3 regions of the Micrococcus sp. PSi08 genome follow, and region 2 is predicted to be linked to each of the others. Evidence: predicted binding sites of a transcription regulator. Region 2 holds the regulator's gene; each other region holds the start of a gene.
What was found. The regulator HrcA, encoded in region 2, represses chaperone genes, less so after heat shock. The targets are predictions, from matches to a motif close to TTNGCACTCGNNNNNNNCGAGTGCNAA.
Positions count from the first base shown of each region.

Region 1 (10,993 bases), on a different contig from region 2:
GTGCCCGTCACCGGACGGGAGCTGGTGCGTCGGCTCGCCGCCTCGGGGCTGCGCGTGCCCGCCCGGAGCCGCGCCGAGAAGCGGGACGTCGTCCTCGCCCGGCGCTGGGCGCGGCTGTTCGAGGGCACGGCGGCGAGCCCGGATGCGGTGACGACGGCGGGACGCGACCTGCTGGCCCGCTGGGCGGAGCCGCATCGGCACTACCACGACCCGGCCCACCTGCTCGCGGTGCTCGAGTCCGTGGACCTGCTCGAGCGGGCGGGGGCGGAGACCGGGCCGGATCCGCGTGCGGTCCGCCTGGCCGCGTGGTTCCACGACGCCGTCTACGCCGGGGACCCCACCGCGCCCGCCGGCCAGGACGAGGCGGACTCGGCCGCCCTGGCCCGGGACGTGCTCACCGATCCGCGGCTGGCCGTGCCGGCCGACGTCGTCGACGAGGTGGCACGCCTCGTGCTGCTCACCGCCGCCCACGACCCCGCCCCGCACGACGCGGCCGGGGCGGTGCTCTCGGACGCGGACCTCGAGGTCCTCGGCCGCTCCCCCGAGGCCTACGCCCGCTACGTGGCCGCGGTGCGGCGGGACTACGCGCACGTGTCCGACGCGGACTGGGCCCGCGGTCGCGGCGCGGTGCTGGACGCCCTGCTGGACGCCGGGCGGCTGTATCGGACCGCGCCCGGCCGAGCACGCTGGGAGGCCGCCGCCCGCCGCAACCTGGCGGCGGAACGAGCCGCGCTGTCGGCCTGAGCGGGGCGCCCCGGTGCTGGCCCCGGACGCGGCGAGGCCCGCCTCCCCGGACGGGGAGACGGGCCTCGCAGGCTGGGCGCCCGAACGGGCCGGGCCGGCTCAGCGGCTGATCACATCATGCCGCCCATGCCGCCCATGCCGCCCATCGGGTCCATGCCCTCGGCGCCGGCGGCGGCCTTCTCGGGCTTGTCCGCGACGACGGCCTCGGTGGTCAGGAACAGGCCCGCGATGGACGCGGCGTTCTGCAGGGCCGAGCGGGTCACCTTCACCGGGTCGTTGATGCCGGCGGCCAGCAGGTCCTCGTACTCGCCGGTGGCGGCGTTCAGGCCGTGGCCGTCGTCGAGGGTCTTGACCTTGTCCGCCACGACGCCGGGCTCCAGGCCGGCGTTGAAGGCGATCTGCTTCAGCGGGGCCTCGATGGCGACCTTCACGATGTTCGCGCCGGTGGCCTCGTCGCCCTCGAGCTGCAGGCCGCCGAACGCCTTGGCGCCGGCCTGGATCAGGGCCACGCCGCCGCCGGCGACGATGCCCTCCTCCACGGCGGCCTTGGCGTTGCGCACGGCGTCCTCGATGCGGTGCTTGCGCTCCTTGAGCTCCACCTCGGTGGCCGCGCCGGCCTTGATGACGGCCACGCCGCCGGCCAGCTTGGCGAGGCGCTCCTGCAGCTTCTCGCGATCGTAGTCCGAGTCGGTGTTCTCGATCTCGGAGCGGATCTGGGCCACGCGGCCGGCGATCTGCTCGGCGTCGCCGCCACCCTCCACGATGGTGGTCTCGTCCTTGGTGACGACCACCTTGCGGGCGGTGCCCAGCAGGTCGAGGGTCGCGTTCTCCAGGGACAGGCCCACCTCGGAGGAGATGACCTGGCCGCCGGTGAGGATGGCGATGTCGGCGAGCATGGCCTTGCGGCGGTCACCGAAGCCCGGGGCCTTCACGGCCACGGACTTGAAGGTGCCGCGGATCTTGTTGACCACGAGGGTGGCCAGGGCCTCGCCCTCGACGTCTTCGGCGATGATCAGCAGCGGCTTGCCCGACTGCATGACCTTCTCGAGGATCGCCACCATGTCCTTCACGGAGGAGATCTTCGAGTTGACGATGAGGATGTAGGGATCCTCGAGGACGGCCTCCTGGCGGTCCGCGTCGGTCACGAAGTAACCGGAGATGTAGCCCTTGTCGAAGCGCATGCCCTCGGTGAGCTCGAGCTCGAGGCCGAAGGTGTTGGACTCCTCGACGGTGATGACGCCCTCCTTGCCGACCTTGTCCAGGGCCTCGGCGATGAGGGAGCCGATCTGCTTGTCCGCGGCGGAGATCGAGGCGGTGGCCGCGATCTGGTCCTTGGTCTCGATCTCGCGGGCGGCGGAGAGCAGCTCGGAGGTGACGGCCTCCACGGCCTTCTCGATGCCGCGCTTCAGGGACAGCGGGTCGGCGCCCGCAGCCACGTTGCGCAGGCCTTCGCGGACCAGCGCCTGGGCCAGCACGGTGGCGGTGGTGGTGCCGTCGCCGGCGACGTCGTCGGTCTTCTTGGCGACCTCCTTGACGAGCTCCGCGCCGATCTTCTCGTACGGGTCCTCGAGCTCGATCTCCTTGGCGATGGAGACGCCGTCGTTGGTGATGGTGGGGGCGCCCCACTTCTTCTCCAGCACCACGTTGCGGCCGCGGGGGCCGAGGGTCACCTTCACGGCGTCGGCCAGGGTGTTCAGACCCTTCTCCAGGCCGCGGCGGGCCTCTTCGTCGAATGCGATGGTCTTGGCCATGTGCAGGTCCTTTCTGGACGTCGGCTTCCTACTGCTGGTGGCTGACCCGCGCCGGTGCCCGCGACGGACGGCCCCTGGGGGCCTCACCGGTGGACAGGTCCTCCTCCACGGCGCCGGGCCGACCGGGGTACGGCTGGCAGTCGCGCCTTCGGAGTGCTAACCCCATTATGAGCACTCGCACCGGGAGAGTGCAAAGGGTCCGCGGTGCGGGAGCCAGCCCTTCCGCGGACGGCGGACGGCCCCCGGCAGCACGCCTCGGGAGGCGCCCCGCCGGGGGCCGTGAGCGGTGCGCGGCCGGCACGGCCGCGCGACGGGCGGATCAGCCGGTGACGACCACCGCGACGCCGTTCACCTGCAGGTTCGGGGTCTGCATGACCGGGAAGCCGAGCTCCTTGCCGACCGCCTCGGCGGCGGCCTTGTTGGCCGAGCCGTTGTACAGGACGGTGGAGGACTGGATGCCGTAGCCGCTCCAGTTCTTCGCGTCCACCGAGGTGTAGCCGGCGCTCCTGAGCCGCTGCGCGTAGGAGGCGGCGAGTCCCTGGGAGCGGGTCGCGTTGTACACGGTGACGTGGGTGCCGCGCACGGCCGAGGACTGTGCGGCCGCACGAGAGCTCGACGCGGCTGCGGACTGTGCGGCCGCACGGGAGCTCGACGCGGCCGCGGCCTGCGAGCGCGAGGCCTCCGCCGCGGCGGCGGAACGGGACGCCTCGGCGGCCGAACGGGACGCGGCGGCGTGCGAGGACTCCGCCGCCTGGGCGGCCGCCGACCGAGACGCCTCGGCGGACTGCGCGGCGGCTTCGGAACGCGAGGCCTCCGCCGCCTGTGCCTCCGCGGCGGCCCGGGACGACGCGGCAGCCTGGGACGACTCGGCGGCCTCGGCGGCAGCCGCCTCCTGCGCCGCCCGCGAGGACTCGGCCGCGGCCGCGGAACGGGACGCCTCCGCCGCGTCCTCGGACGGGGTGGCGGACTCGGTCGCGGACGCAGTCGACGCCGACGCGGAGGACGCCGAGGAGGACACGGACGACGCCGACGTCGACGGCGCGGCAGCCGGGGCCGTCGTCGAGCTCTCGGCGGCGACGGGCTCGGAGCGGTCGCCGGTGAGCCACGGCAGGACGACGCCCACGAACAGGCCGGCGAGCAGGACGAGGCCGGCCACCCAGAGCAGCGGGCTCAGGCGGCGACCCCCGCCCGTGGCGGTCGCGCCGGCGACGGCGAAGGACTCGCGGTGCGCGCCGCGCTGGTCCGTGTACTCGGGGACCTCGTCGAAGCGGTCGGGCTGGTAGGCCATGGGTCAGTTCTCCTGGCGGGAAGCGGGCGTGGACGGCGCCGGATCCGCGGGCCCCCTCCGGGCCCGGCTGCGGGTGCCGCGCTTGCGCAGCAGCCGCGTGACCAGCAGGGGTCGGTAGGCCAGGGCGGCCTCACGGTCCAGCAATCCGTTCAACACCTGATAATAGGCGGTCGGAGACAGCCCCAGACGCTCACGGACGGCGTGGTCCTTGGCCCCGCCGTACCGCCAGGTGGCGGCCTCCAGGTCCAGGACCGCACGCTCCAGGTCCGTCAGCTCGTCCCGCCGCGCCCGCGCGCGGGCACCCTCGTCCGGGGCCGGATCGGGCGAGACGGGCGTGGGGTGGGACATGGCGGCCACTGTACCCACCCGGTCTACCCTCGGGGCATGGAGTTCATCGCGCCCCTGGATCCGGGCTGGGAGGCGGCCCTCGCCCCGCAGGCCGCCGCGTTCGAGCAGGTCGGCGAGCGGCTGCGGGCCCGCCGGGCGGGCGGAGAGCAGGTGCTGCCCGCACCGGAGCACATCCTGCGGGCGTTCCGCCAGTCGTTCGCGGACGTCCGCGTCCTCGTGCTGGGCCAGGACCCCTACCCGACGCCGGGCCATCCGATCGGCCTGAGCTTCGCGGTGGACCGCCACGTGAGGCCGCTGCCCCGCTCCCTGGCCAACATCCACCGGGAGCTGCACGACGACCTCGGCATCACCCCGCCCGCCCACGGCGACCTCTCCGCGTGGACGGACCAGGGCGTGCTGCTGCTGAACCGCGCCCTCAGCGTGCGGGCCGGCGCACCCGGCAGCCACCGCGGCCTCGGCTGGGAGCAGATCACGGAGGCCGCGGTGCGGGCCCTCTGCGCGCGCGGCACCCCGCTCGTGGGGCTGCTGTGGGGAGCCGACGCGCGGCGCATGGCGCCGCTGCTGACGGCGGCGGGGGCCGGCGTCGTGGAGTCCCCGCATCCCTCGCCCCTGAGCGCCCACCGCGGGTTCTTCGGCTCCCGGCCGTTCAGCCGGGTGAACCGGCTCCTCGAGGCGGCCGGCGCGGCCCCGGTGGACTGGCGCCTGCCCGACTGAGCCGGGCCGCCGGTCAGCCGCGCTGGTGCATCACGAGCTCGGTGGGCAGCAGCGTGCCCATCCGGTCGGTGATCGGCTTGGCCAGGGTGTTGCCGAAGGCGACGCCGGCCGCGATCGCCACGACGATGACCGCGGCGTTGAACAGTCCCTCGACGCCCAGCAGCGTGGCCCCGGTCTCCACGGTGAACCCGTAGACGGACCGGAACATGGTGAGTCCGGGAAGCAGGAACAGCATGGACGGCAGGACGATCACGAGCGCCGGGGCTGCGAGCCGCTGGGCCACCAGGCGGCCGAGGAACCCGACCGCCGCCGCGGCGACCGCGGGCACCAGCCGGTCGCTGACCCCGACCTGCTGCGCGGCCAGGTACGCGCCGAAGCCGGCCCCGGACACGAGACCGCAGGCCAGGATCTGCGGCCACCGCGACTGCTCCACCACCGCGTCCGCCATGCCCGCGGCCATCACGAGGCCCAGCAGCAGCAGCGGCGGATAGCTCAGCGTCCCCGCCTCGGCCAGGTCCAGCTGTTCGAATCCCAGGAGATCCCCTATGCCCACGGCGATCATGATCCCGGCCATCACGCCGGCGAACACGAGCAGCGCGGAGAGGAAGCGGCCCGCGGCGGTCACCGGGAAGCCGTGGATGGCGTCCTGCACCGCGGTGACGAACCTCGCCGTGGGCAGGAGCATCATGATGCCGCCGGCGATCACCAGCGCCGGGTTGACCGGCAGGTCGAGGGCGTGGGCCATCAGCGCGATCACCGTGGCCGTGATCGCCCCGAACATCGTGGAGAAGATCTCCGGGAAGCGCGCCTTGTCCGCCTGGACCTTGAGCCAGAAGACCAGCCAGGTGGAGACCATGCCCAGGGCCGCGCCCGTCCAGGTCCCGCCGATGAACGGCACGAAGCAGGCCACGAACACGCCGGAGAAGAGGACCTCGAAGACGGCGGGGAACGGCTTGGGCTGATGCCGGATCTCCACGAGCCGGCGCTGGGCCTCGGCCCGGTCCACCTCGCCCGCGGCGATCTCCTCGACGAGCCGGTGGACGGCCACGAGCCCCTCGAAGTTCACCGAGGACGAGCGGACCACCCGCTGGAGGGTGAACGGGGCCTCGCCGCGTGAGGAGTCGGGCGCGTAGTTCAGGGAGATGGACTGGTTGGTCAGGTCCACCTCGGTCTCGAGGATCCCGTAGGCCTGCGTGGCCACGATGATCGAGGTCTCCACGTCCAGCGAGGCCGCGCCGAAGCTGAACATCGTCTCGCCCAGCTTGAGCGCGAAGTCCAGGGTGGTGCGGGCCTCGAGGGCCTGCGCCTCCGCGCGACGCTGCTGCAGCGTGGAGCGCATGCGGCGCCCATACGGCGAGGAGTGCGGGCGGTCGGCCAGCACGAGCGCCTGCGTCGGCAGGTTCTCGACGAAGACCTCACGGGAGCGCCGGCCCCGCCGACGCCCGCGCTTCTCGGGCGGGCCCACGGGGACCACCGGGTCCGGGACGGTGATGTCCGGCGCGGGGATCACGTCCGGAGCGGGCAGGGCGCCGTCGGCGTCCGCGGGGGCCAGGACGGAGGTGGGCACCTGCTCGGACAGCGGCGGCTCGGTCAGGGGCGCGTCCGCGGCCGGTTCCGGCAGCGTCTCCGCCTCCGGCTCTGCCGGCTCCTCCGGCTCCGGCTCCGGATCGGCGGCGGCGGGGCGGACCACGGGCGGCAGCGGCTCCGTCGGCTCGACGGCGACCGCGGCCGCGGCCGGGTGGGCCGACTCCGCCGGGTCGAGGTCGAGCAGGCCGGGGTCCTCCGGGTCGATCGCGAGGTCGCCGACAGCGGCGGCGTCCTCGGCGCCGGCCGGGCGCAGCACGGGGATGAGCGTGGGGACGGCCGGGGGCTCCGCGATGCGGGGGTCGAACCGCGCCGGCTCCTGGGTGCCCTCCTGCTCCATGCGGCTCACCCTCTCCTTCCGTATGCGGGCGCTGGACGCGCCACGGCGGTGGGCCGAGCCCCGCCGACGCGTCCATCCAACCACGCCGACACCTCCCCCGCCGGGGCCTTCGGCACCGCGGCCCGGGGATGCGAAAGGGCCCTCCCGGAGGAGGGCCCTGCTGCGGTGGATCTTACTGGACTCGAACCAGCGACCTCTCGCGTGTGAAGCGAACGCTCTAACCAACTGAGCTAAAGATCCGGGCGTCGCCCCATGGGGGTGACAACTCGAAGAACGATACCTCAGGCGGCGTCGCCTGTCCACCCGGGCGACGGCCGCCCCGCGCACGGCGGAGCGGCCGTCGAGAGCCGACGAGCACGTCAGGCGTCGGTCAGCGTGGCGCCGGGCTCGAAACCGCCCTGGGCGACCAACGAGGCCCCGGCGCCCGGAGCGGGCCCCGGTCAGGAGCTGCCGCCGAGGGAGGAGACCGCCCTGGTGGCGTCCGCCAGACCGGCGCCGCAGCCTGCGTAGCAGGTCACCGGCATGGACCGGGCCGTGGACGTGAGGGTGGACTCGACCTGGGCCGGGGTGAGGCTCGGCTGCTCGGCCAGCAGCAGGGCGGCCAGGCCCGCGACGTGCGGGGTGGCCATCGAGGTGCCGTTGTAGGCGGCGTGGCCGGCCGTCGTCGGGGTGGTGGCGCCGTTGTTCACGGTCGAGATGATGTTCGCCCCCGGAGCGGTCACGTCCACGGCGGAGCCGTAGTTCGAGAACGAGGCGCGGGCGCCCTGCGAGGTGGAGGCGGCCACCACGACGGTGTTCTGGCAGTTGGCCGGGCGCACATTGGCGGCGGGCTGGTTCTCGTTGCCCGCGGCCACGACGACGGGCACGCCGCGGGAGACGGCCGCGTTGATCGCGTTCTGGTAGGTGGTGCCGCACATGCCGGAGCCACCGAGGGACATGTTGATGACGTCCGCCGGGTTCGGGTTGGCCGGCACGCCCGCCACCGTGCCGCCGGCAGCCCACACGACCGCGTCGGCGATGTCGGACAGCGAGCCGCCGCACTTGCCGAGCACGCGGATCGGCTGGACCTTCGCGTTCGGCGCCACACCGACGACGCCCTGGGAGTCGGCCACGGCCGCGACGGTGCCCGCCACGTGGGTGCCGTGCCACGAGGAGTCGGAGGCACCGGCGGTGCCGCACTCGCCGGCGGCGTACCAGTCGCCCTCGTCACGCGGATTGGAGTCGCGGCCACCGCCGTCGCGCGCCGCCGCGCTGTCGGAGATGAAGTCGTAGCCGGGCACGACGTTGCGGTCGAGATCCGGGTGGGAGGTGATGCCGGTGTCGATGACGGCCACGGTCGCACCGGAGCCCGTCGTGCGATCCCACGCCCCGGGGACCCGCATGCCGTGGCTGCCGGTGAAGCCCCACTGCTGCGAGTAGAGGGCGTCCACGGGGCTCAGGCCGGTGGCGGTGAGGATGGCGTCCGGCTCCACGGCCTCGACCGCCCCGGAGGCCTTCAGGTCGGCCATGAACTTCGCGGACTCGGCCTGATCCAGCTTGCGGTCCGCCGTGATCACGCGGGAGCCGAGCGCGGTCTCACGCAGCTCCTTCACGGAGACTCCGGCCTCCTTCGCGGCCTTGCCCCAGGCGTTCGCGCGGCCCTTCGCGTGGGCATTGGCGGCGGTCTCCTTGTAGGTGACGATGAAGGAGTCGTAGCCGTCGGCGTTCGGGTCCTCGGCCTGCGCCGCCGCCAGGGGTGAGGCGGCGGTCGGGCTGGCTGCGGGTGCGGCGGGGGCGCCGCCGGAGGGGGCCGCGAGCGCGGGGGACGAGGTCAGGGTCCCGCCGGCGAGGACGGCGCCGGCCACGAGGGCGCCGATGCGGCGGCGGGTGCTGCGGGGTGTGGAGGACTGCACGGGATCTCCTCGGAGTTCTGGGTCACCGGATGCGGGCGCCCGAGGGGCTCGGGCCAGGGTGACTGAGCTCACGGTAGGGTCACGATTCCGTCACGGCGAGGCCGCGGGCCGAAGTCTGGCGGATGGTCGAGGCATCTCTCGCGGTTCCGCCAGCCGGGCCGGGCGGATGGTCGGGGCGCGCACAGCGGCACCCCAGCGTCGGCCCGCGCCGGACACGACGACGGCGCCGCGCCCTCCCGGCGGAGGTGCGCGGCGCCGTCGGGCCCGCGGTGGGGTGGAGCCCCCTGCCGGATTCGAACCGGCGACCTGCTGTTTACAAGGCAGCTGCTCTGGCCAGCTGAGCTAAGGAGGCCTGCGGCCGGCGCCCGGGGGCGCCGCGGCCGACCCTCCCAGCGTACAAGGCCCGGGCGGACGGCGCGGGGCGCCCCCTGCGTGGGGACGCCCCGCGGACCTCGGCGACGGGTCAGCCGGGTCAGCCGGCGATCTTGGCGCCCGCCCATTCGATGAAGGTCTTGTCCTCGCCGTCGAGGGCCCAGTTCTTCCCGTCCACGAACACGGTGGGGGTGCCGGCCACGCCGGCGACGCGCGCCTGGCGGGTGGTGTGCTCGACCGCGGAGCGGAACGTGCCGTCCTCGACGCAGGAGGCGATGTCCGCGCCGTGCTCCTGCGCGAGCTGCGTGATCGCCGCGTTGTCCAGGCCCTTGCCCTGGTGCTCGTCGTAGGCGGCGAACAGGGCGGACACGAAGCCGTTGTAGGCCTCGGGCTTCTGGTCCGCCACACAGTACGCGGCGTTGGCGGCGCGGGCCGAGTAGTTCTGGTTGTTCGGGGCGCTCAGGTAGTCCACCATCCGGTACTCGACCGTGACCTCGCCCTGCTCGAGCCACTGCTCGATCTGGTCCCCGTTGGTGGACTCGAAGTCCGCGCAGTGCACGCAGTTGAAGTCCTCGTAGAGCACGATCCGCGTCGGCTCACCATCACCACGGGCCTCGGTGTTCGGCAGGGTCTCGGGCTGAGAGCTCGCGGCCTGCTTCGGCACCTCGATCGTCGAGGGGTCGACCTCGCGTTCTCCCGCGCCCTCCGCCAGGGCCGTGGCCGAGGTCAACTCGATGCCGCCCTCCTCGTTCGCCACGGCGGGGATGGGGCCGGCGGTGGCGGCGTCGTCGCCGTTGCGGTTGAGCACGAACGCGACGACGAGGCCGATCACGAGCACCACCGCGAGGACCGAGCCCCAGATGACGCCGGTGCGGCGGCGACTGTCCTTCCTGCGCTGCTCCTCCTGGATCTGGCGGGCACGCGCACGAGCGTCCGTCGCCGAGGTGTGCGAGCCTGACGTGTTCCGGGCCAAGGGTCCTCCTCGTGGGGCAGTCGGTCCGGGTCGAGCACCGGAGCCGGCGGGCAGCGGGCGCGCCGCGCCAGGCGAGCATAGCGGCCCTGTCTGAAAGGATCGTGACCATGGACACCGCCGAGACCCCCTCCCCCGTCGATCGACTGACCATCACGGGCGCCCCGTCGGGGGACGCGACCGAGGACCCGGCGACGTCTCTGCTCGCCCTGCCCTGGGCGCTCCCCCTCGAGATGTGGCCGCGTGAGGTGCTGGCGGCCCTGCCGCGGGGCATCTCCCGTCACGTGGTGCGCTTCGCCCGGATGGGCGGGGGCATCGTGGCGGTGAAGGAGACCACTGAAGAACTCGCGTTCCACGAGTACCGGCTGCTGCGCCGGCTCGAGCGGAGCCCGGCGCCGTCGGTGGTGCCGGTGGCCGTGGTCACCGGACGCACGGAGGACGACGGCACGCCCCTGCCCGCCGCCCTCGTGACCAGGCACCTGCGCTTCTCCCTGCCGTACCGCGCCGTGTTCTCGGAGCGCCTCGAGCGCCGCACCCTCGTGCGGCTCATGGACGCGCTGGCGACGCTGCTCGTGGAACTGCACCTCGAGGGGTTCTTCTGGGGTGACGTCTCCCTGTCCAACGTCCTGTTCCGGCGGGACGCGGGCGGGTTCGCCGCTCACCTGGTGGACGCCGAGACCGGCGAGCTGCGGGAGCGGCTGTCCACCGGCCAGCGCGAGCACGACCTGGACGTGGCCGCCGTGAACGTGGGCGGTGAGCTGCTGGACCTGCAGGCCAGCGGGCTGCTGGACCCGGAGGTGGACCCCGTCACCACGCCGGACCTGCTCGTGGCGTCCTACCGACGGCTGTGGGACGAGCTGACCGAGCCTCTGCTGTTCCCCCGCGCCGAGCCGTGGCGCCTGGACCGCCGCGTCCGCCGCCTGCAGGAGCTCGGGTTCGAGCTGGCCGAGTACTCACTGCGCGCCGCCGACGCCCCCGGGATGATGATCG
Region 1 covers NZ_JBHNYP010000039.1:2,751-13,743, reverse strand. The annotation lists gene ACFI33_RS11155 (DUF4031 domain-containing protein) at 1-744, shown strand, start outside; gene groL (chaperonin GroEL) at 855-2,495, opposite strand; gene ACFI33_RS11145 (LytR C-terminal domain-containing protein) at 2,815-3,783, opposite strand; gene ACFI33_RS11140 (DUF3263 domain-containing protein) at 3,787-4,131, opposite strand; gene ACFI33_RS11135 (uracil-DNA glycosylase) at 4,168-4,845, shown strand; gene ACFI33_RS11130 (threonine/serine exporter family protein) at 4,859-6,769, opposite strand; tRNA gene ACFI33_RS11125 (tRNA-Val) at 6,936-7,009, opposite strand; gene ACFI33_RS11120 (S8 family peptidase) at 7,210-8,661, opposite strand; tRNA gene ACFI33_RS11115 (tRNA-Thr) at 8,937-9,013, opposite strand; gene ACFI33_RS11110 (DsbA family protein) at 9,134-10,006, opposite strand; gene ACFI33_RS11105 (DUF4032 domain-containing protein) at 10,114-10,993, shown strand, end outside.
Region 1: groL (chaperonin GroEL) is a predicted target of HrcA. The motif match lies at 2,629-2,655, and genes of this name have one in related genera.

Region 2 (8,484 bases):
CCGGACCGCTACGCGGCCGAGCTGGCCTCCCTGATCGGCTGCGAGCCCGAGGACGTGCTGCGCGTCTCCGGCAAGACGGGCGTCGGCGTCGAGGAGCTGCTGGACCGCGTGGTCCGCGCCATCCCCGGCCCGGAGGGGGACGCGGACGCCCCGGCCCGCGCGATGATCTTCGACTCCGTGTACGACACCTACCGGGGCGTCGTCACGTACGTGCGCGTCGTGGACGGCCGGCTCTCCCCACGGGAGAAGGTCCGCATGATGTCCACGGGCACCACCTACGAGCTCCTCGAGATCGGCGTCTCCTCCCCGGAGCCCGTGCCCACCAAGGGCCTGGCCGCGGGCGAGGTGGGCTACCTCATCACCGGCGTGAAGGACGTGCGTCAGTCCAAGGTGGGCGACACGGTCACCAACCACGCCCACCCGGCGGAGCAGTCCCTGGGTGGCTACGAGGACCCCAAGCCCATGGTGTTCTCGGGTCTGTACCCCATCGACGGCTCGGACTATCCCGTGCTGCGTGACGCCCTGGACAAGCTCAAGCTCAACGACGCCGCGCTCGTCTACGAGCCGGAGACCTCGGTCGCGCTGGGCTTCGGCTTCCGCGTCGGCTTCCTCGGTCTGCTGCATCTGGAGATCGTGCGCGAGCGCCTCGAGCGCGAGTTCGACCTCGACCTCATCTCCACCGCGCCCAACGTGGTCTACGAGGTCACCCGGGAGGACCGTGAGGTCGTCACCGTGACCAACCCCTCCGAGTTCCCCGAGGGCAAGATCCTCGAGGTGCGCGAGCCCATGGCCTCGGCCACGATCATCGTGCCGGCCGAGTTCATCGGCGCCGTCATGGAGCTGTGCCAGGCCAAGCGCGGCAATCTCAAGGGCATGGACTACCTCTCCGAGGAACGCGTGGAGATCCGCTACTGGATCCCGCTGGCCGAGATCGTGTTCGACTTCTTCGACCAGCTCAAGTCCCGCACCAAGGGGTACGCCTCGCTGGACTGGAAGGCCGACGGCGACCAGGTCGCCGACCTCGTCAAGGTGGACATCCTGCTCCAGGGCGAACAGGTGGACGCGTTCTCCTCGATCACCCACAGGGACAACGCCTACGCGTACGGCGTGATGATGACGGGCAAGCTCAAGGAGCTGATCCCGCGCCAGCAGTACGAGGTGCCGATCCAGGCCGCCATCGGCTCGCGCATCATCGCCCGCGAGAACATCCGCGCGATCCGCAAGGACGTGCTCTCCAAGTGCTACGGCGGCGACATCTCCCGCAAGCGCAAGCTGCTCGAGAAGCAGAAGGAGGGCAAGAAGCGCATGAAGATGGTCGGCCGGGTGGAGGTCCCGCAGGAGGCCTTCATCGCCGCCCTGTCCTCTGACGGCGCCGGCGCCGACCAGGCGGCGAAGAAGTAAGTGCCCGCCCTGCCCCTCGGCGAGCCCGTCCCCGACGACGGCCGGCTGCCGGCCGACGTCGGGCGGCGGGTGCGCGCGGCCGCCCGCGACGGCGCGGCGCGCACCTTCAGCCTGTACGTCCACGTGCCGTTCTGCACGGTGCGCTGCGGCTACTGCGACTTCAACACGTACACGGCCGTCGACTTCGGCCCCGGCGCGGGTCGCGGCGACTACTGGGAGTCGGCGGTCGCGGAGCTGGACTTCGCCGCGGACGTGCTCGCGTCCTCGGACGTGCCCGCCCGCCCGCTGCACACGGTGTTCTTCGGCGGCGGCACGCCCACGCTCCTGCCGGCCGCGGACCTCGTGCGCATCCTCCAGGCGGCGGTGGACCGGTTCGGGATCGCGCCCGGCGCGGAGGTGACCACCGAGGCCAACCCAGACACGATCACCCCGGAGTACGCCCGCCAGCTCGCGGCCGGCGGCTTCACCCGCCTCTCCCTGGGCATGCAGTCCGCGGTGCCGCACGTGCTCGCCACGCTCGAGCGCACCCATCGGCCCGAGTCCGTCCCCGCCGCCGTCGCCGCGGCCCGCGAGGCCGGCCTGGAGGTGTCCCTGGACCTGATCTACGGGACCGCGGGGGAGTCCCTCGCCGACTGGCGGGCCACGCTCGAGGCCGCCGTCGTCCTGGCCCCGGACCACGTGAGCGCGTACTCGCTGATCGTGGAGGAGGGCACCAAGCTCGGGGCCCAGGTGGCCCGCGGCGAGGTGGCGGACGTGGACCCCGACGACCAGGCGGACAAGTACCTGCTCGCCGAGGAGCTGCTCAGCGCCGCCGGCTACCGCTGGTACGAGGTGTCCAACTGGGCGCGGGATCCGCGGGGGTCCGGGGTCCACCGCGCGCGGCACAACGTGGCGTACTGGGAGGACCAGGACTGGTGGGGGATCGGCCCGGGCGCGCACTCGCACCTCGCCGGCGTCCGGTTCTGGAACGCCAAGCACCCCGCCGCCTACGCGCAGCGGCTGGCCACGGGGGTCACCCCCGCCGTGGGCCGCGAGCGGCCCGACGCCGACGCGCGGCGCCTCGAGCGCATCATGCTCGCGGTGCGCACGGTGGGCGGGCTCCCGACCGCGGAGCTCGTCTCGGAGACGCCGGGGGAGGCCGCGCGGATCCGCGGGGCGATCGCCGAACTCATCGCCGCGGGCCTGCTGGACGGGCGCGCCGCCGTCGACGGGCGCATCATCCCGACGCTCGAGGGGCGGCTGCGCAACGACGCGATCGTCCGGGCGCTGGCCGGCTTCTGACCGGCCGACCCCGGGTCAGCGCAGGATGCGCAGGTTGAACGGGTACCGGAACGGACGGCCCTTGGACACGTGCGAGGCGCCCATCACGCCGTAGACCGCCATGGCGGCCCACGTGAGCGCGCCGAGGATCGCGAAGATCGGGCCGACCACCGGCAACAGGGACAGGAAGAAGAACAGGAGCGTGATGAGCGTGGGCGGCCCGGAGAAGTTCAGGGCCTCCCGCGACTCCTGCGAGGTGAACGGGCCGCGGTCGCGATAGAGCAGCCACACGACCAGCGGGCCGAGCACGCCGAACGCCAGACTGAGATGGGCCAGCGCCGCGCGGTCACGGTCCTGCTTCGCCGTGAGCGGGGCGCCGCGGCCGCCGGCCGAGACGAGCCAGGCGGGCGGGCCGTGGCCGGTGCGGCCGGCGTCGGGCTGCGCGCGGGTGTTCACGAGGGGCTCCTCCTGGATCGCGGGACCCGCGCGCCGGGGACCGGGCGCAGGGCATGGGCCAGCATAGCGCGGGCGGGCGGGGGCCGCGCCGAGATCAGTGCTCGGGTGCGGCGGTGAGGAAGTCGATGAGCTCCTCCACGCGGCCCAGCAGGGACGGCTCGAGGTCCGCGTACGTGGTGACGTGGGAGAGCAGCCGCTTCCACCCCAGCCCCGTGGCCTCCTTGCTCCCGTGCGGCCAGCCCAGTCCCCGCAGGATCCCCGTCTTCCAGTCCTGCCCCTTCGGCACGACGGGCCACGCGGGGATGCCGAGGACGGAGGGCTTGATGACCTGCCAGACGTCCACGTAGGGGTGACCGAGGATGAGCACGTTGCCCGCGGCGCCCGGCACCCGCATGGCCTCGGCCGCGAGGCGCTCCTCCTTGGACCCGGTGACGAGATGGTCCACGAGGATCCCGAGCCGGCGCCGCGGACCGGGGGCGAACGCACGGATCGCCCCGGCGAGGTCGTCCACGCCGTGCAGGGGCTCCACGACGATGCCCTCGAGGCGCAGGTCCTCGCCCCACACCTTCTCCACCAGCTCGGCGTCGTGCACGCCCTCCACCCAGATGCGAGAGGCGCGGGCAGTGCGGGCCCGCGCCCCCTCGACCCGTCGCGAGCCGGAGGCGGTGCGGGCCGGCGCCGCCGGGGCCGCGGCGGTCGGGGGGACCAGGGTCACGGGCTCGCCGTCGATCCAGAAGCCGCCGCCGAGGGGGAAGCCGCGGCGCACGCCGCGGCGGTCCTCCAGGACCACCACGTGCACGCCGCCGGAGCGCTCGATGCCGATCACGGCCCCGGTGAACCCGGAGGCCACGTCCTCGACCACCGTGCCGGGGGTGGCGGGCACATCGGGGACGGTCCGGGCGGGGCGGCGCGTCAGGTCGTCGTGGCCCGCGGGGCCCCAGCTGCTCCAGTCCATGGGAGAGCACGGTAGCAACGGGGGCGGGCGATCACCGTGAGCGAAGCCGTGCGGGCCGGTCGGGTCGTCCCCCGGGTCGGACGGTAGCATTGGCACTTGACCCGCCGGAGTGCCAGCCAGGGGCACCTCCGGGGTCGCCCCGGATCCCGACGGACCAGAGGAGGACCGAGATGTCGGAGCAGCCCCGCCGCCTGCAGGTGCTCCAGGCGATCGTGGAGGACTACGTGGCGCTGCGCGAGCCCGTGGGCTCCAAGGCGCTCGTGGAACGGCACGCCCTGGGCGTGTCCTCCGCGACCGTGCGCAACGACATGGCTGCGCTCGAGGAGGAGGGTCTCATCGTGGCCCCGCACACCTCCGCCGGGCGCGTCCCCACGGACAAGGGCTACCGCGTGTTCGTCGACCGCCTCTCCGAGGTGAAGCCGCTGTCCCCGGCCGAGCGCCGGGCCGTGCGGACCCTGCTGGACCCGGAGACGGACACCGAGCACATGATGGAGTCCACGGTGCGCCTCCTGGCCCAGCTGACCCAGCAGGTCGCCGTCGCGCAGTTCCCCCACGAGGACGGCTCCACGATCCGCCACCTCGAACTGGTCTCCCTCGCGCCCACGCGCGTGCTCGTGGTCCTCATCCTGTCCACGGGGCGGGTGGACCAGCGGCACGCCGTGCTGGACCGTCCGGTCGACGAGGCGGAGCTGTCCGTGCTCCGCGGCCTCCTGCTGGACGCCCTGCTGGGGCTCGGTCCGGTGCAGGCGGCCACCGTGGTGGACGACGTCGTCACCCGGGTCCGCCCGGAGCACCGGCAGTCCGCCGCCCTCGTGGCCGCGGCCGTCCACGACCTGCTCGAGGCCGGCCGGCAGGACCGCATCGTCCTGGCCGGCACCGCCAACCTGGCCCGCTCCCCGGGGGACTTCGGCGCGTCCATCGGGCCGATCCTGGAGGCGCTTGAGGAGCAGGTGGTGCTGCTGCGCCTGCTCACGGAGATGGAGCAGGACGCCCACGGGGTGTCCGTGCGGATCGGCTCCGAGAACGCCGGATCGCTCGCGGACACCTCGGTGGTCGCGGCCGCCTACGGCCCCGGCGCCGTGGCGAAGGTCGGCGTCATCGGTCCGACCCGGATGGACTACCCGGGCACCATGGCCGCCGTCCGGGCGATCGCCCGCTATCTCTCCCGCATCCTGACCACCTGACGCGCCTCCACGCGTCCTGGCGGGCCCCGTCCCGCATCGCCCCACGTCCCGCTCTCCCCGAGAGGAATCCCCACCGTGACCGACCACTACGAGACGCTCGGCGTCAGCCGTGACGCCAGCACCGAGGAGATCCGCCGCGCCTACCGCAAGCTCGCGCGCACCCACCACCCGGACGTCAACCCCGACCCGGAGGCGGCCGAGCAGTTCAAGCGCATCTCCCACGCCTACGAGGTGCTCTCGGACGAGGGCCGGCGCCGGGCCTACGACACGACGGGCAACGAGAACGGCCAGGCCGGCTTCCCGGGCGGCTTCGGCGGGGCGGGCGGCTTCGGGGGCTTCGCCGACATCTTCGAGACCTTCATGAACGCCGCCGGCCAGGGCGGCCGCGGCGGCCCCGCCAGCCGCGCCCGCCGCGGCCAGGACGCCCTGGTGACCGCGCGGATCGACCTGCGCGACGCCGTCTTCGGCGGCGAGCAGACGATCGAGCTGGACACGGCCGTGCGCTGCGATCGGTGCGAGGGCTCGTGCTGCGAGCCCGGCACCCAGCCGGAGACCTGCCAGACCTGCCATGGCCACGGCATGATCCAGCGCCCCGTGCGGTCGCTGCTGGGCACCGTCATGGCCACCGAGGCCTGCCCCGCCTGCCAGGGGTTCGGCACCGTCATCCCGACGCCCTGCCACGAGTGCGACGGGCAGGGCCGCGTCCGCACCCGGACGCCGCTGACCCTGCGCATCCCCGCGGGCGTGGACGACGGCACCCGCATCCACCTCGCCGGCCGCGGCGAGGCCGGCCCGGGCGGCGGCCCGAACGGCGACCTCTACGTGGAGATCGCGGTCCGCCCGGACGAGACCTTCCGCCGCGAGGGCGACCACCTGGCCACCACCGTGACCGTCCCCATGGCCGCCGCGGCCCTGGGCACCACCGTCACGCTGGACACCCTGGACGGCAAGCAGTCCCTCAGCCTGGACCCGGGCGTGCAGTCCGGCCACGTCGAGGTCCTCCACGGCCTGGGCGTCGGTCGCCTGCGCGGGCAGGGCCGTGGCGACCTCAAGGTGGACGTGGTGGTCACCACGCCCACCGACCTGGACGACGAGCAGCGCCAGCTCCTGGAGCGCCTGGCCGAGGTGCGCGGCGAGGAGGTCGTGCACGGCGCACCCCAGGCCAAGGGCATGTTCGCCCGGCTGCGGGAGAACCTGAGGAACCTGTGACCGCCCCCCTGTTCCACCTCGAGCCGGGCGCCCTGGCCGGCGCGAGCGCGGGCGCGGAGGTCGTCTTCGACGGCGCCGAGGCCCGGCACGCCGCCGCGGCCATGCGCCTGGCCCCCGGGGAGGCCGTGCTCCTGGCCGACGGGTCGGGCACGCTCGGCCACGGCACCGTGCTCGCGGCCGCCCCGGACGCGGTGTCCGTGCGGCTGGACGCGGTGGCGGAGGAGCCGGCGCCCACCCCGGCGCTCGTGCTCGTCCAGGCCCTCGCCAAGGGCGACCGGGACCTCATGGCGGTCCAGGCCGCCGTCGAGCTCGGCGTGGACGCCGTGGTGCCCTGGGAGGCGGAGCGCTCGATCGTCCGCTGGAAGGGCCCCAAGGCCGCCAAGGCCCGCCAGAAGTGGGCGGACACGGCCCGCGCGGCCGCCAAGCAGGCGCGTCGCGCCCGGGTGCCCGCGGTCCGGGACCACGTCTCCGGGACGGCGGTCGCCGGGCTGGCCTGGGACGACGACGGCGGCCGGCTCGTCCTCGTGCTGCACGAGGACGCGGAGCACGGGGTGTCCGCGGTGCCGGCGGAGCGACTCTCCGCGGCCGTCGAGATCGCCGTCGTCGTGGGCCCCGAGGGCGGGATCGGCCCGGCCGAGCTCGAGGCCTGCGTGGCCGCGGGGGCCGTGCCGGTGCGGCTCGGCCCGCACGTGCTGCGCGCCTCCACGGCCGGCCCCGCCGCCCTCGCCGTGCTCCAGCACCGGCTCGGCCGCTGGTGAGCCCCGGCAGGACGGCGCGCCGACGCCTAGACTGGTCGGGATGTCCCGCCCCCGCGACCCCGAGGTGATCCGCCCCATCGTGACCGTGCCCCCCACGACCCCGACCCCGCCCGCCACCGCGCACGAGGGGGTGGCGTTCGAGTCCGCCGACCTCATGGTCCGCACGCTCGGACCGCAGGACGCCCTGCTGCGGATCCTCGGCGGCGTGTTCCCCACCGTGGACGTCACGGTCCGCGACCAGCGGCTGGACCTGGCCGGGCCGGTGGCCGAGGTGGCCACGGTGCGGCGCGTCGTCGAGGACCTGCGCTCGATCGCCCGCCGCGACCAGGCCGTCACCCCCGAGGTGATGGGCCAGGTGGTCCACCACGTCCGCGACGCCGCCACCGGGCGCGGCGCGGGTCAGCTGCACCTGGACTCGATCCTCTCGGGCCGGGGCCGCCGCATCCGCGCGAAGACCCTGCACCAGCAGGACTACGTGGAGGCGATCGACCGCTCCACCGTCGTCTTCGGCATCGGCCCGGCCGGCACCGGCAAGACCTACCTGGCGATGGCCAAGGCGGTGCAGGCGCTGCAGGCCAAGGAGGTCAACCGGATCATCCTCACCCGCCCGGCCGTCGAGGCCGGCGAACGGCTCGGCTTCCTGCCCGGCGGGCTCTCCGAGAAGATCGACCCGTACCTGCGCCCCCTGTACGACGCGCTGCACGACATGATCGAGCCCGAGTCGATCCCGCGGCTGATGGAGGCCGGGACCATCGAGGTCGCCCCGCTGGCGTACATGCGCGGCCGCACCCTGAACGACGCGTTCGTGATCCTCGACGAGGCCCAGAACACCACCGGCGAGCAGATGAAGATGTTCCTGACCCGCCTCGGCTTCGGTGCGCGCATGGTCGTCACGGGCGACACCTCGCAGGTGGACCTGCCGCGCGGCACCCAGTCCGGCCTGGCCCAAGCCGTCGAGGTGCTCGAGGGGATCGAGGGACTGGAGATGGTCCGCTTCGACTCCTCGGACGTGGTCCGGCACTCGCTGGTGAGCGCCATCGTGGACGCCTACGACGCCGCCCGCGGCCCCGCGGAGCGGTCCCAGAAGCGAGGAGGGGCCCGCCGTGGCCGTTGAGATCCTGAACGAGTCGGGGATCGAGGTCCCCGAGGACGCGCTGCTGCGCATGGCCCGGCACGTGTACGCGCGCCTGCACGTCCACGAGCGCGCCGAGACGGCCGTGACCGTCGTGGACGCCGCACGCATGGCCGAGCTGCACGAGGA
Region 2 covers NZ_JBHNYP010000001.1:81,661-90,144, reverse strand. The annotation lists gene lepA (translation elongation factor 4) at 1-1,401, shown strand, start outside; gene hemW (radical SAM family heme chaperone HemW) at 1,402-2,682, shown strand; gene ACFI33_RS00405 (DUF4870 domain-containing protein) at 2,698-3,117, opposite strand; gene ACFI33_RS00400 (DUF3097 family protein) at 3,212-4,072, opposite strand; gene hrcA (heat-inducible transcriptional repressor HrcA) at 4,243-5,256, shown strand; gene dnaJ (molecular chaperone DnaJ) at 5,332-6,465, shown strand; gene ACFI33_RS00385 (16S rRNA (uracil(1498)-N(3))-methyltransferase) at 6,462-7,223, shown strand; gene ACFI33_RS00380 (PhoH family protein) at 7,264-8,337, shown strand; gene ybeY (rRNA maturation RNase YbeY) at 8,327-8,484, shown strand, end outside.

Region 3 (10,993 bases), on a different contig from region 2:
GGCTCGTTCACCTCCGTGGTCCGCGGCCGGTATGAGCTGCTCTTCCTCGTGCTGATCGTGTGCGTGGCGGTCTTCGTCATCGCGGACCGCTTCACCGTGGCCGGCCTCGGCAAGGACGTCGCCACGAACGTCGGCCTCAACTACGACGCCGTGATCCTCACCGGCGTGGCCATGGTGGCCGTGGCCACCGGCGTGGTCACCGTGGTGATCGGGGCCCTCCCGTTCCTGGGGCTCGTGGTCCCCAACCTCGTGTCCATGGTGCGCGGCGACAACCTGCGGACGAACCTGCCCTGGGTGGTCATGGTCGGCGTGTGGATCGTGATCGTCTGCGACCTGATCGGGCGCACCGTGATCGCCCCGTTCGAGGTGCCCATCTCGCTGATCCTGGGCCTCGTGGGCGCGATCGTGTTCCTCGCCCTGCTGCTGAGGCAGGCCAAGCATGGCTGAGCCGCTCGCGACCGCCCCGGGTCGCATCCCCGCCCCGCCCGGCGGCGCCACCGCGGCCGGGCCCGTCGAGGCCGACGCCCCGCGCCGGTCCGGCGCGTTCGTCACCGCCGCCGACCGCCGGAGGTATGCGGTCGTCGTCGCCGTGCTGGCCGCCGTCGCCGTGCTCTCCACCGCCGGGATCCTGCTGTGGGGCAACGAGGCCGAACCCGGTTCGCGCGCGTTCTGGATGATCGCGCGGATGCGCGTGGAGTCCCTGGGCGTGATCGGCATCGTGGCACTGTGCCACTCCTTCGCGACCGTCACCTTCCACACGGTGACGGGCAACCGCATCATCACGCCCTCGATCATGGGGTTCGAGGCGCTCTACACCGCCGTGTCGACCGTCGCCGTGTACGTGCTGGGAGCCGCCGGCGTCGCGGTGCTGACCGGGGTGGGGCCGTTCCTCGCCCAGGCCGCGCTCATGGTGGCGCTGGCGACGGCCCTGTACTCGTGGCTGCTCTCCCGGCCCTACGGCAGCGTCCATCTGATGCTGCTCGTGGGCGTGGTGCTGGGCGGCGGGCTGGCCGCGCTGAGCACGTTCATGCAGCGACTGCTGGACCCGAACTCGTTCGACCTGCTGAGCGCGCGGCTCTTCGGCAACATCTCCAACGCCCGGACCGAGTACGTGGCGATCGCCGCGCCCATCGCCGTCGTCGTGTGCGCGCTGCTGTGGCTGCGCTCCCGCCGCCTGAACACGGTGGCGCTCGGCGCCGACGCCGCGACCAACCTGGGCCTGCCCCACCGGCGCGAGCTCATGGTGACGCTGCTGCTGGTCTCCGTGCTGATGGCCATGACCACCGCGCTCGTGGGCCCGATGACGTTCCTCGGCTTCCTCGTGGCGACGCTGGCGTACAGCCTCGTCGACACCCACGACCACCGGTTCATCCTCCCGGTGGCGGCGCTGGCCGGGTACGCGGTGCTCACGAGCGCCTACTTCGTGCTGCGGCACGTGTTCTACGCGGGGGGTGCGGTCACGGTGGTCATCGAGCTGATCGGCGGCATCACCTTCCTGGTCGTCGTGATGAGAAAGGGACGTCTGTGATCGAGCTGCGCGGCGTGGTGAAGCGCCACAGCGACGAGGTGTGCATCGGACCCGTGGACCTGGACATCCAGGCCGGGGGAGTGACGGCGCTCGTGGGGCCCAACGGGGCGGGCAAGTCCACGCTGCTGACGATGATCGGCCGGCTGCAGGACGCCGACGCCGGGACGATCGCCGTGGGCGGGCACGACATCACCACGACGCCGTCCCGGAAGATCGCGCAGACCCTGTCCATCCTGCGGCAGGAGAACCACTTCGTGACGCGGCTGACCGTGCGGCAGCTCGTGGGGTTCGGGCGCTACCCGTACACGCGCGGCCGGCTGACCCTGGAGGACGAGCGGCACGTGTCCGACGCGATCGACTTCCTCAACCTCGGCCCGTTCGAGAACCGGTACCTCGACCAGCTCTCGGGCGGCCAGCGGCAGCGGGCGTACGTGGCGATGGTGCTGGCGCAGAACACCGAGTACGTGCTGCTGGACGAGCCGCTGAACAACCTGGACATGCAGCACTCGGTGCAGATGATGCAGCAGCTGCGTCGGGCGGCCGACGAGCTGGGCCGGACCGTGGTGATCGTGCTGCACGACATCAACTTCGCCGCCCACTACGCCGACCGGATCGTGGCCATGGGCGACGGCCAGGTGGTGGAGACCGGCACCCCGGCCGAGATCCTGCGCCCTGAGGTGCTGGAGCGGATCTTCAAGACCCCCTGCAGCGTGGTGGACGGACCGCACGGGCCGCTGGCCGTGTACTACTGAGCGGGGCGACGGTGAGGCCGGCCCGGGTCGGTCCGGGCGGGGGTCGGGTGCCCGGCCGACGCGAGCGTTCCGTGGGCAGAACCCGCCGGGTCTCGCCTTCCGGGGGCAGAACCCGCGTGTTTCCAGGTTCCGTGGGCAGAAGCACCCTCGCTTCTGCCCACGGAACCCCTGCGCATGGACGGCAGGGCCATACGCGACGACGACGTCATGCATCCCAGCCGTTCGAGACCTGTGCCCGTCGTCTGAGGACGGCCTCGATCACCCGCGCGTATCCCTCGCCGACGTCCCGGCCCGTGACGTGCAGGGTCATCTGCCCACGCTCCGCGTAGTACTGGTCTCGCCGGGCGTCCCGGGCGTGTTGCTCGGCACTCCGGTGCACCTCGCCGTCGTACTGGAGGACGAGCCGGCAGTCCTCGAACCACAGATCGGCCTCGGGGGCGTCCCGCCGCCCGGGGTCGAACACGTGCTGCAGAGCCGGCTCGCCCAGCCCCGCCTCGACGAGCGCCAGCCTCAGCCGGGTCTCCTGCGGCGAGTCGGCACCCACCCGTACGCGCTCGAGCGCCGCCGTCGCCCGCGGTCTTCCGACGAACCGCCCGAGCGGCCGCATCGCCTCGTGCAGCGCGGTGACCGTGGTGATGGGAGGCCGCCGGCCGCGCGGAGACCAGGGGTGACGGACCAGGTGGTCACCCGCCGACACGAGGGATGCCTCGTCCCAGGGGTGGCCGATCGAGCACAGATCGAGCCAGGTCCGTTCCGGCGTCGTCACCCGTAGCCCGAGCACGGAGGTGACGTGGCCGGCGGGCAGGGGTCTGCGGTGCTCCATGACGCCGGGGATCCGCGCCCGTGCGGTGCCGCGGTGCAACGTGATCTCGACGGCGGCGCGTCGCGTGGCCCCGCCCGGGGGAAGCGGGAGGCCGTGGAGGTGCGCCGCCGTCTCGTGGGAGAGGACGGCGTCGGGACGGGACCGCAGGAGGGCGGTCAGCAGGTCGAGGCCGACCCCGTGGTGCGGCGGCGGGAGCCCAGCCGACTCCCAGGTGCGCAGCGGCATGTCACGGCGACGGTGGATGCCGCGGGCGAGGCGGAGGACGTCGGACCGCCGCACCCGGCTGGGCGGTAGACCGCGTTCGAGCACGTCGCGGGTGGTGAAGACGGGGACGAGGGGGAGGTCGGGAGCGAAGGGCATGGGTCGACCCTGACGCGGTCGGTCCGACGGCGGCCGGGCGGGCCGCGTGTCTGTGCACAACGGCGCGGGGTGGGCCGGCTGTGCAGGACTCGGCGACGGCCGGTTGTCCCGTCGGGACGACGTCGTCATGGCTCGGTGGGCAGAACTGCGAGGAGTTCCGCCCACGCAACATCCGTGGGCGGAAGAGAGGGCGCTTCTGCCCACGGAGATCGAAAACCTGCGGATGCTGCCCACGCGATGGGCGGGGGTGCGGTTTCTGCCCACGGAGGGTGGCGGGGGGCAGGGTGGGGAGTGGGGGAGGGACAGGATCCCGGCCGCAGTCGTGACCACTCCGTGTGCCCCCGGGCCCGGAACCCGCCCGGCCCGCCGCCCCACCGCATCGTGCCACCGACCTCCGCCCTCGGCGGACGGCGGGGACACGGCTGGCACTCATGTTGAAGGAGTGCCAAAACCCGGAGTAGAATCGGGGCTGGCACCCGGGGGTACCTGGTGCCAATGCCCGAGGTGGACCGTCCGGCACCGCGACGACGGAGGGTCTGACGCCCGTGGCGCACCCGCAGACCACAGCATCAGCGGACCGGCGAGCCCGCCGGAGCCGCACGTCGACGAAGAAGGAGTGTGCAGCATGTCTGTCTCCATCAAGCCCCTCGAGGATCGCATCGTTGTCCGCCCCCTGGAGGCCGAGCAGACCACCGCGTCGGGCCTCGTGATCCCGGACACCGCCAAGGAGAAGCCGCAGGAGGGCCAGGTCGTGGCCGTGGGCCCGGGCCGGGTCGCCGAGAACGGCAACCGCGTGCCGGTCGACGTCGCCGAGGGTGACGTGGTGCTGTACTCCAAGTACGGCGGCACCGAGGTCAAGGTCGGCGGCGAGGAGTACCTGGTGCTCTCCGCCCGCGACGTGCTGGCCGTCGTCACCAAGTGACCCCACCGCGACGGGCCCGGTGAGCGGCACGCACCGCACCGGTGCGCGCGCCCCGGGCCCCTCGCGTCTCCGCACCCCCTGACTCCCTGAACGAAAGGAGCGTCCGTCATGGCCAAGCAGCTGGCTTTCAACGACGACGCACGCCGCGCCCTCCAGGCCGGCATCGACAAGCTCGCCGACACCGTCAAGGTCACCCTCGGCCCCAAGGGCCGCAATGTGGTGCTCGACAAGGCGTGGGGCGCCCCCACCATCACCAACGACGGCGTCACGATCGCCCGTGAGGTGGAGCTGGAGGACCCGTACGAGAACATGGGCGCCCAGCTCGCCAAGGAGGTCGCCACCAAGACCAACGACATCGCAGGCGACGGCACCACCACCGCCACCGTGCTGGCCCAGGCGCTCGTGAACGAGGGCATGCGCCAGGTCGCCGCCGGCGCCGCGCCGGGCGAGGTCAAGAGGGGCATCGAGGTGGCCGTGGCCGCCGTCGAGCAGCGCCTGCAGGAGAACGCCCGCCCGGTCGAGGGCAAGGAGGTGGCCCACGTGGCCGCCATCTCGGCCCAGAACGACGAGGTCGGCGAGCTGCTGGCCCGCGCGTTCGACACGGTCGGCACCGACGGCGTCATCACCATCGAGGAGTCCTCCACGACCTCCACCGAGCTGGACGTCACCGAGGGCATGCAGTTCGACAAGGGCTTCCTGTCCCCGTACATGGTCACCGACGCCGAGCGTCAGGAGGCCGTGCTCGAGGACGCCTACGTCCTGATCAACTCGGGCAAGATCTCCAACGTGCAGGAGCTGCTGCCCCTGCTGGAGAAGGTCGTGCAGGCCAACAAGCCGCTGTTCGTGATCGCCGAGGACATCGAGGGCGAGGCCCTGTCCACCCTCGTGGTCAACAAGATCCGCGGCACCCTGAACGTCGTGGCCGTCAAGGCTCCGGGCTTCGGCGACCGCCGCAAGGCCATGATGCAGGACATCGCGATCCTCACCGGCGCCCAGGTCGTCTCCCCGGACCTCGGCATGAAGCTCGAGCAGGCCGACCTGGACGTGCTCGGCTCCGCCCGCCGCATCACCGTCACCAAGGACGAGACCACCATCGTCGACGGCGGCGGTGCGCCCGAGGACGTCGAGGCCCGGATCGCCCAGATCAAGGCCGAGGCCGCCGCGACCGACTCCGACTGGGACCGCGAGAAGCTCCAGGAGCGTCTCGCCAAGCTCTCCGGCGGCATCGGCGTGATCCGCGTGGGCGCCGCCACCGAGGTGGAGCTCAAGGAGCGCAAGCACCGCATCGAGGACGCCGTGTCCTCGACCCGCGCCGCCCTCGAGGAGGGCATCGTGGCCGGCGGCGGCACCGCGCTCATCAACGCGCTGACCGTGCTCGACACCGACGCCGACGTCCAGGCCCTGACCGGTGACGCCGCCGTGGGCGTGGACATCGTCCGCAAGGCCCTGAAGCAGCCGCTGCGCTGGATCGCCCAGAACGCGGGCGAGGACGGCTACGTGGTGGTCTCCAAGGTCGCCGAGCTGGAGCCGAACCACGGCTTCAACGCGAAGACCGGCGTCTACGGCGACCTGATCGCCGACGGCGTGATCGACCCGGTCAAGGTGACGCGCTCCGCGCTGGCCAACGCCACCTCCATCGCGGCCCTCGTGCTGACCACCGAGACCCTCGTGGCGGACAAGCCCGCCGACGAGGACGAGGCCGGCCACCAGCACTGACCCCTGAGTCGGCCCTGACACGGCCGGCTGTCGACGACGGCCCCTCACCCGCCCGGGTGAGGGGCCGTCGTCGTCCGGGCGGGAGACGCCGGCCGTCCGGGGTGCCCTCTATGGTGTGCCCATGGACACACCCACGCCGCCCCGTCCCACCGGGTCCCACACGACCCGGACCCCGGCCCGGCCACGGCTGCGCCGCTTCGTCCGCGAGTTCTCCTATCCGCACGGCATCCACCCGGCCCTCGTGCCGGGCGTGTCCGTGGAGGACCGCCGGGTGCGCTACGGCGTGGACCGGGTGATCCTCGCCGTCGTCGGCCTGCTGGTGGTCGGCTTCGTGGTGTGGGGTGTGCTGCAGCCGGACGCCGTGCTGGCCGTCTCGAGCGCGGCCCTCGACTGGGTGATGGTCCACGCCGGCTGGCTGTTCGTCCTGCTGGCCATCGGGATGGTGGTGTTCCTGCTGGTCCTGGCGTTCTCCCGGTACGGCGAGATCCCGCTGGGCCTGGACGGGGAGAAGCCCGAGTACTCCACGGCGAGCTGGTCGGCCATGCTCTTCGCGGCCGGCATCGGCATCGGCATCATCTTCTTCGGCCCGTACGAGCCGCTGACCTACTACCTGGCCCCGCGCCCGGGGGCGTACGAGGCGGGGAGCGAGGAGGCGGTGACGGGCGCGCTGGCCCAGGCCGCGCTGCACTGGGGCGTGAACGCGTGGGCGATCTACGCGATCGTCGGCCTGTCGGTCGGCTACGTGTCCTACCGCCGGGGCCGGGTGCCGCTGATGAGCTCGATCATCGCGCCGCTGTTCGGCGACTCCCCGCGCAGCGACTCGGTCGGCGCGCGCCTGATCGACGGGCTCGCGATCATCGCCACATTGTTCGGCACGGCGGCCTCGCTGGGCATCGGCGCCCTGCAGATCGGCCGCGGCGTGGAGATCGTCTCGGGGTGGTCGGCGCCGGGGAACACGGTGGCGCTGGGGATCATCGTGGTGCTCACGATCGGCACCATCGTCTCGGCGGTGTCCGGTGTGGCCCGCGGCATCCGGTGGCTGTCCAACATCAACATGCTGCTCGCCCTCGGCCTGGCGCTGTTCTTCTTCGTCGTCGGCCCGACGGCGTTCCTGCTGAACATCGTGCCCGGCGTCCTGATGGACTACGTCTCCTCCGCCCCGGACGCCCTCGGCGCCTCGATGGCCGAGGGGGAGGACATGCAGGAGTTCCTCTCCAACTGGACGATCTTCTACTGGGCGTGGTGGGTCAGCTGGGCCCCGTTCGTGGGCGTGTTCATGGCGAAGATCTCGAAGGGCCGGACCATCCGCCAGTACGTCCTCGGCGCCCTGTTCATCCCGGCCGCGGTGATCGTGGGCGCGTTCACGATCATCGGCGGCACCACCATCTGGCTGCAGCGGACCCGGGGCTCCTTGGCGCCGGACGGCACGGCCGCCTCGCTGCCTGCGCCGGCGGAGATCTTCTGGGTGGTCCTGGACCAGCTGCCCGGCGGCGGGCTGGTGGCCCCGGTCGTGATCGTCATGCTGGCGGTCTTCTTCATCACGACGGCGGACTCCGCCTCGATCGTGAACTCGCAGCTCTCGCAGCGCGGCGACCCGGCCCCACGCCGCATGATCACGGTGTTCTGGGCACTGTGCATGGCGGGCATCGCCGTCGTGATGCTGCTGACCGGCGGCGACACCGCGCTCACCGGCCTGCAGAACCTCATCACCATCACGGCGCTGCCGTTCACCGTGGTGCTCGTCCTCATGGCGGTCGCGCTCCAGCGCGAACTGGCCAACGACCCCTTCGCGATCCGTGACCGGTACCAGAGGGCCGCCGTCGAGAAGGCGACGGTGCGGGGCCTGGTGGAGTACGGGGACGACTTCGCGTTCACGGTGGAGCGCACCCCACCGGGCAGCTGGTACGCGGCCGGCGAGGGGTTCGACTCCACCGCCGCCGAGATCACCGACTGGTACCGCCGCACGGACGAGGACGGGAACCCCGTGGACTACGACTACGTGCTGGGCGAGTACCTGGACGAGGGGGACGGGGACGGCCCGGACGGGCCCGCCGGAGCAGGCCCGTCCGGTCGCTGACTCAGGCGCGCGGCGTCGGGGAGCCGACGAGCTCGGCGCGGGAGTCGGCGGTCGCGTGGGCGCGGGCCTCGACGATCTCCTCCTCGTCCTCGCCGAAGATGTCGCCGCGCGGGGCGTCGTAGCGGTCCCGGTCGAGGATGCCCTCCTGGGAGGCCACGAGGGCGGGGATGAGGGCCTGGCCGGACACGTTGAGGGCGGTGCGGCCCATGTCCACGATCGGGTCGACGGCCAGGAGCAGGGCCATGCCCTCGAGGGGCAGCCCGGCGGTGGACAGCGTGAGCGTGAGCATCACGGTGGCGCCGGTGGTGCCGGCGGTCGCGGCCGAGCCCAGCACGGACACGAGCGCCACGAGGGCGTACTGGCTCAGGCTCATCTCGATCCCGTAGAACTGGGCGATGAACACGGCGGCCACGGCCGGGTAGATCGCGGCGCAGCCGTCCATCTTGGTGGTGGCGCCCAGCGGGACGGCGAAGGAGGCGTAGCCGGTGGGCACGCCGAAGTTGCGCTCGGCCACCCGCTGGGTGACGGGCAGCGTGCCGAGGGAGGAGCGGGAGACGAAGCCGAGCTGGAACGCCGGCCACACGCCGGTGAAGAACTGCTTGACGGAGAGCCCGTGCAGGCGCGCCAGCAGCGGGTACACCACGAGCATCACGAGGGCCAGGCCCACGTAGACCGCCACCACGAACTTGGCCAGCGTGCCCATCGTGGACCAGCCGTACGAGGCCACGGCGTTGCCCAGCAGGCCGATGGTGCCGATCGGTGCCAGGCGGATGATCCACCACAGCAGCTTCTGGATGATCGCGAGCACCGAGCGGGAGAACGTGAGGAACGGGGCGGCCTTCGCGCCGACCTTGAGCGCGGCCACGCCCACGACGATCGCGATCACGAGGATCTGGAGCACGTTGAACGTGGGGGAGGAGGCCAGCGCACCGTCCTCGCCCGCCGTGGTCTTGACGGTCAGGCCGAGGAAGTTCGCCGGCACCAGGGAGGTCAGGAAGTCGAGCCAGCCGACGTCCTTGGCCTGGTACGACGCCGGCGCGGTCTGGCCGGTGCCCACGCCCGGCTGCAGCACGACGCCGACGGCGAGGCCGATGAGCACCGCGATCAGGCTCGTGATGGCGAACCACAGCAGGGTCTTGGCGGCCAGGCGGGCCGCGTTGGTCACCTGGGCCAGGTTGGCGATGGAGGCGACGACGGCGAAGAAGACCAGCGGGACGACCGCGGCCTTCAGCAGGCTGATGTAGATGCTGCCGACGGTGGCCAGCGTCTCGCCGAGCCAGGTCGGGTGCTCGGAGGTGTGCCCCGTCGCGCGGGCGATCAGGCCCAGGACGAGGCCGAGGACGAGGGCGGCGGCGATCTGCCAGCCGAAATTCGACGTCCAGGCGGGGAGCCGACGTCGGGGCGCCGGTGCGGGGGAGGACTGTGCGGTGCTCATCCGGGGAGGTTAGGCGGTCCATTACCACGACGCCGAAACGGATTGCGCCATGTGACGTGGTGGTGACGTCCGTCTCGCCCCCGCGTGGCCCAGCGCGGGGGTCCTGTGACGTGGCCCGCACCCGGGTCGCCGGTTTGGCCCCCGGGCATAGAATCGCGGAAACACCCGTCCCGAAAGGCCCCTTCGTGACCATCACCAGCACCGGTCCCAGCCCCGAGCCCGTCCACTCCTCCTCGGATCCCTTCGGCTTCTTCGGCCTCACCTATGACGACGTCCTGCTGCTGCCCAACGCCACCGACGTGATCCCCGCGGACGCGGACCCGGGCACCCGGCTGACCCGCAACATCCGCTTGAACATCCCCATCGTCTCCGCGGCGATGGACACCGTGACCGAGGCCCCGCTGGCCATCGCCATGGCCCGCCAGGGCGGCATGGGCATCATCCACCGCAACCTGTCCATCGAGGACCAGGCCCGCCACGTGGACACCGTGAAGCGCTCCGAGTCGGGGATGATCAAGGACCCCGTGACCATCGGCCCCGACGCCACGCTCGCGGACCTGGACGAGCTGTGCGCCCAGTACCGCGTCTCGGGCCTGCCGGTGGTGGCCGAGGACATGACGTTGCTGGGCATCATCACCAACCGCGACACCCGCTTCATCCCGCGCGAGGAGTGGGCCACCCGCACGGTGGACACCGCCATGACCCGCATGCCGCTGGTCACCGCGCAGGAGGGCGTCTCGCGCGCCGAGACGATCCGCCTGTTCTCCCAGAACCGCGTGGAGAAGTTGCCGCTCGTGGACGATGCGGGCCGCCTGACCGGCCTGATCACCATCAAGGACTTCGACAAGGCGGAGCAGTACCCGGACGCCGCGAAGGACGACGAGGGCCGCCTGCGCGTCGGCGGCGCCGTCGGCTTCTTCGGCGACGGCTGGGAGCGCGCCATGGCGCTCGTCGAGGCGGGCGTGGACGCCCTCGTGGTGGACACCGCGAACGGCCACACGCACGGCGTGCTGGACATGATCGCGCGCCTGAAGAAGGAGAAGGCGGCCGCGCACGTCGACGTCATCGGCGGTCAGGCTGCGACCTACGCGGGCGCCAAGGCGATCGTCGACGCCGGCGCGGACGCCGTGAAGGTGGGCGTGGGCCCGGGCTCGATCTGCACGACCCGTGTGGTGGCCGGCGTCGGCGTCCCGCAGATCACCGCCATCTACGAGGCGGCCAAGGCCACGCGCCCCGCGGGCGTCCCGCTGATCGCCGACGGCGGCCTGCAGCACTCCGGTGACATCGGCAAGGCCCTCGTGGCCGGCGCCGACTCGGTGATGCTCGGCTCCCTGCTGGCGGGCACCGCCGAGTCCCCGGGCGACCTCGTGTTCTACCAGG
Region 3 covers NZ_JBHNYP010000002.1:61,747-72,739, reverse strand. The annotation lists gene ACFI33_RS01110 (ABC transporter permease) at 1-447, shown strand, start outside; gene ACFI33_RS01105 (iron chelate uptake ABC transporter family permease subunit) at 440-1,528, shown strand; gene ACFI33_RS01100 (iron ABC transporter ATP-binding protein) at 1,525-2,280, shown strand; gene ACFI33_RS01095 (hypothetical protein) at 2,486-3,463, opposite strand; gene groES (co-chaperone GroES) at 4,089-4,385, shown strand; gene groL (chaperonin GroEL) at 4,494-6,101, shown strand; gene ACFI33_RS01080 (BCCT family transporter) at 6,223-8,178, shown strand; gene ACFI33_RS01075 (dicarboxylate/amino acid:cation symporter) at 8,180-9,613, opposite strand; gene guaB (IMP dehydrogenase) at 9,799-10,993, shown strand, end outside.
Region 3: groES (co-chaperone GroES) is a predicted target of HrcA. The motif match lies at 3,886-3,912, and genes of this name have one in related genera.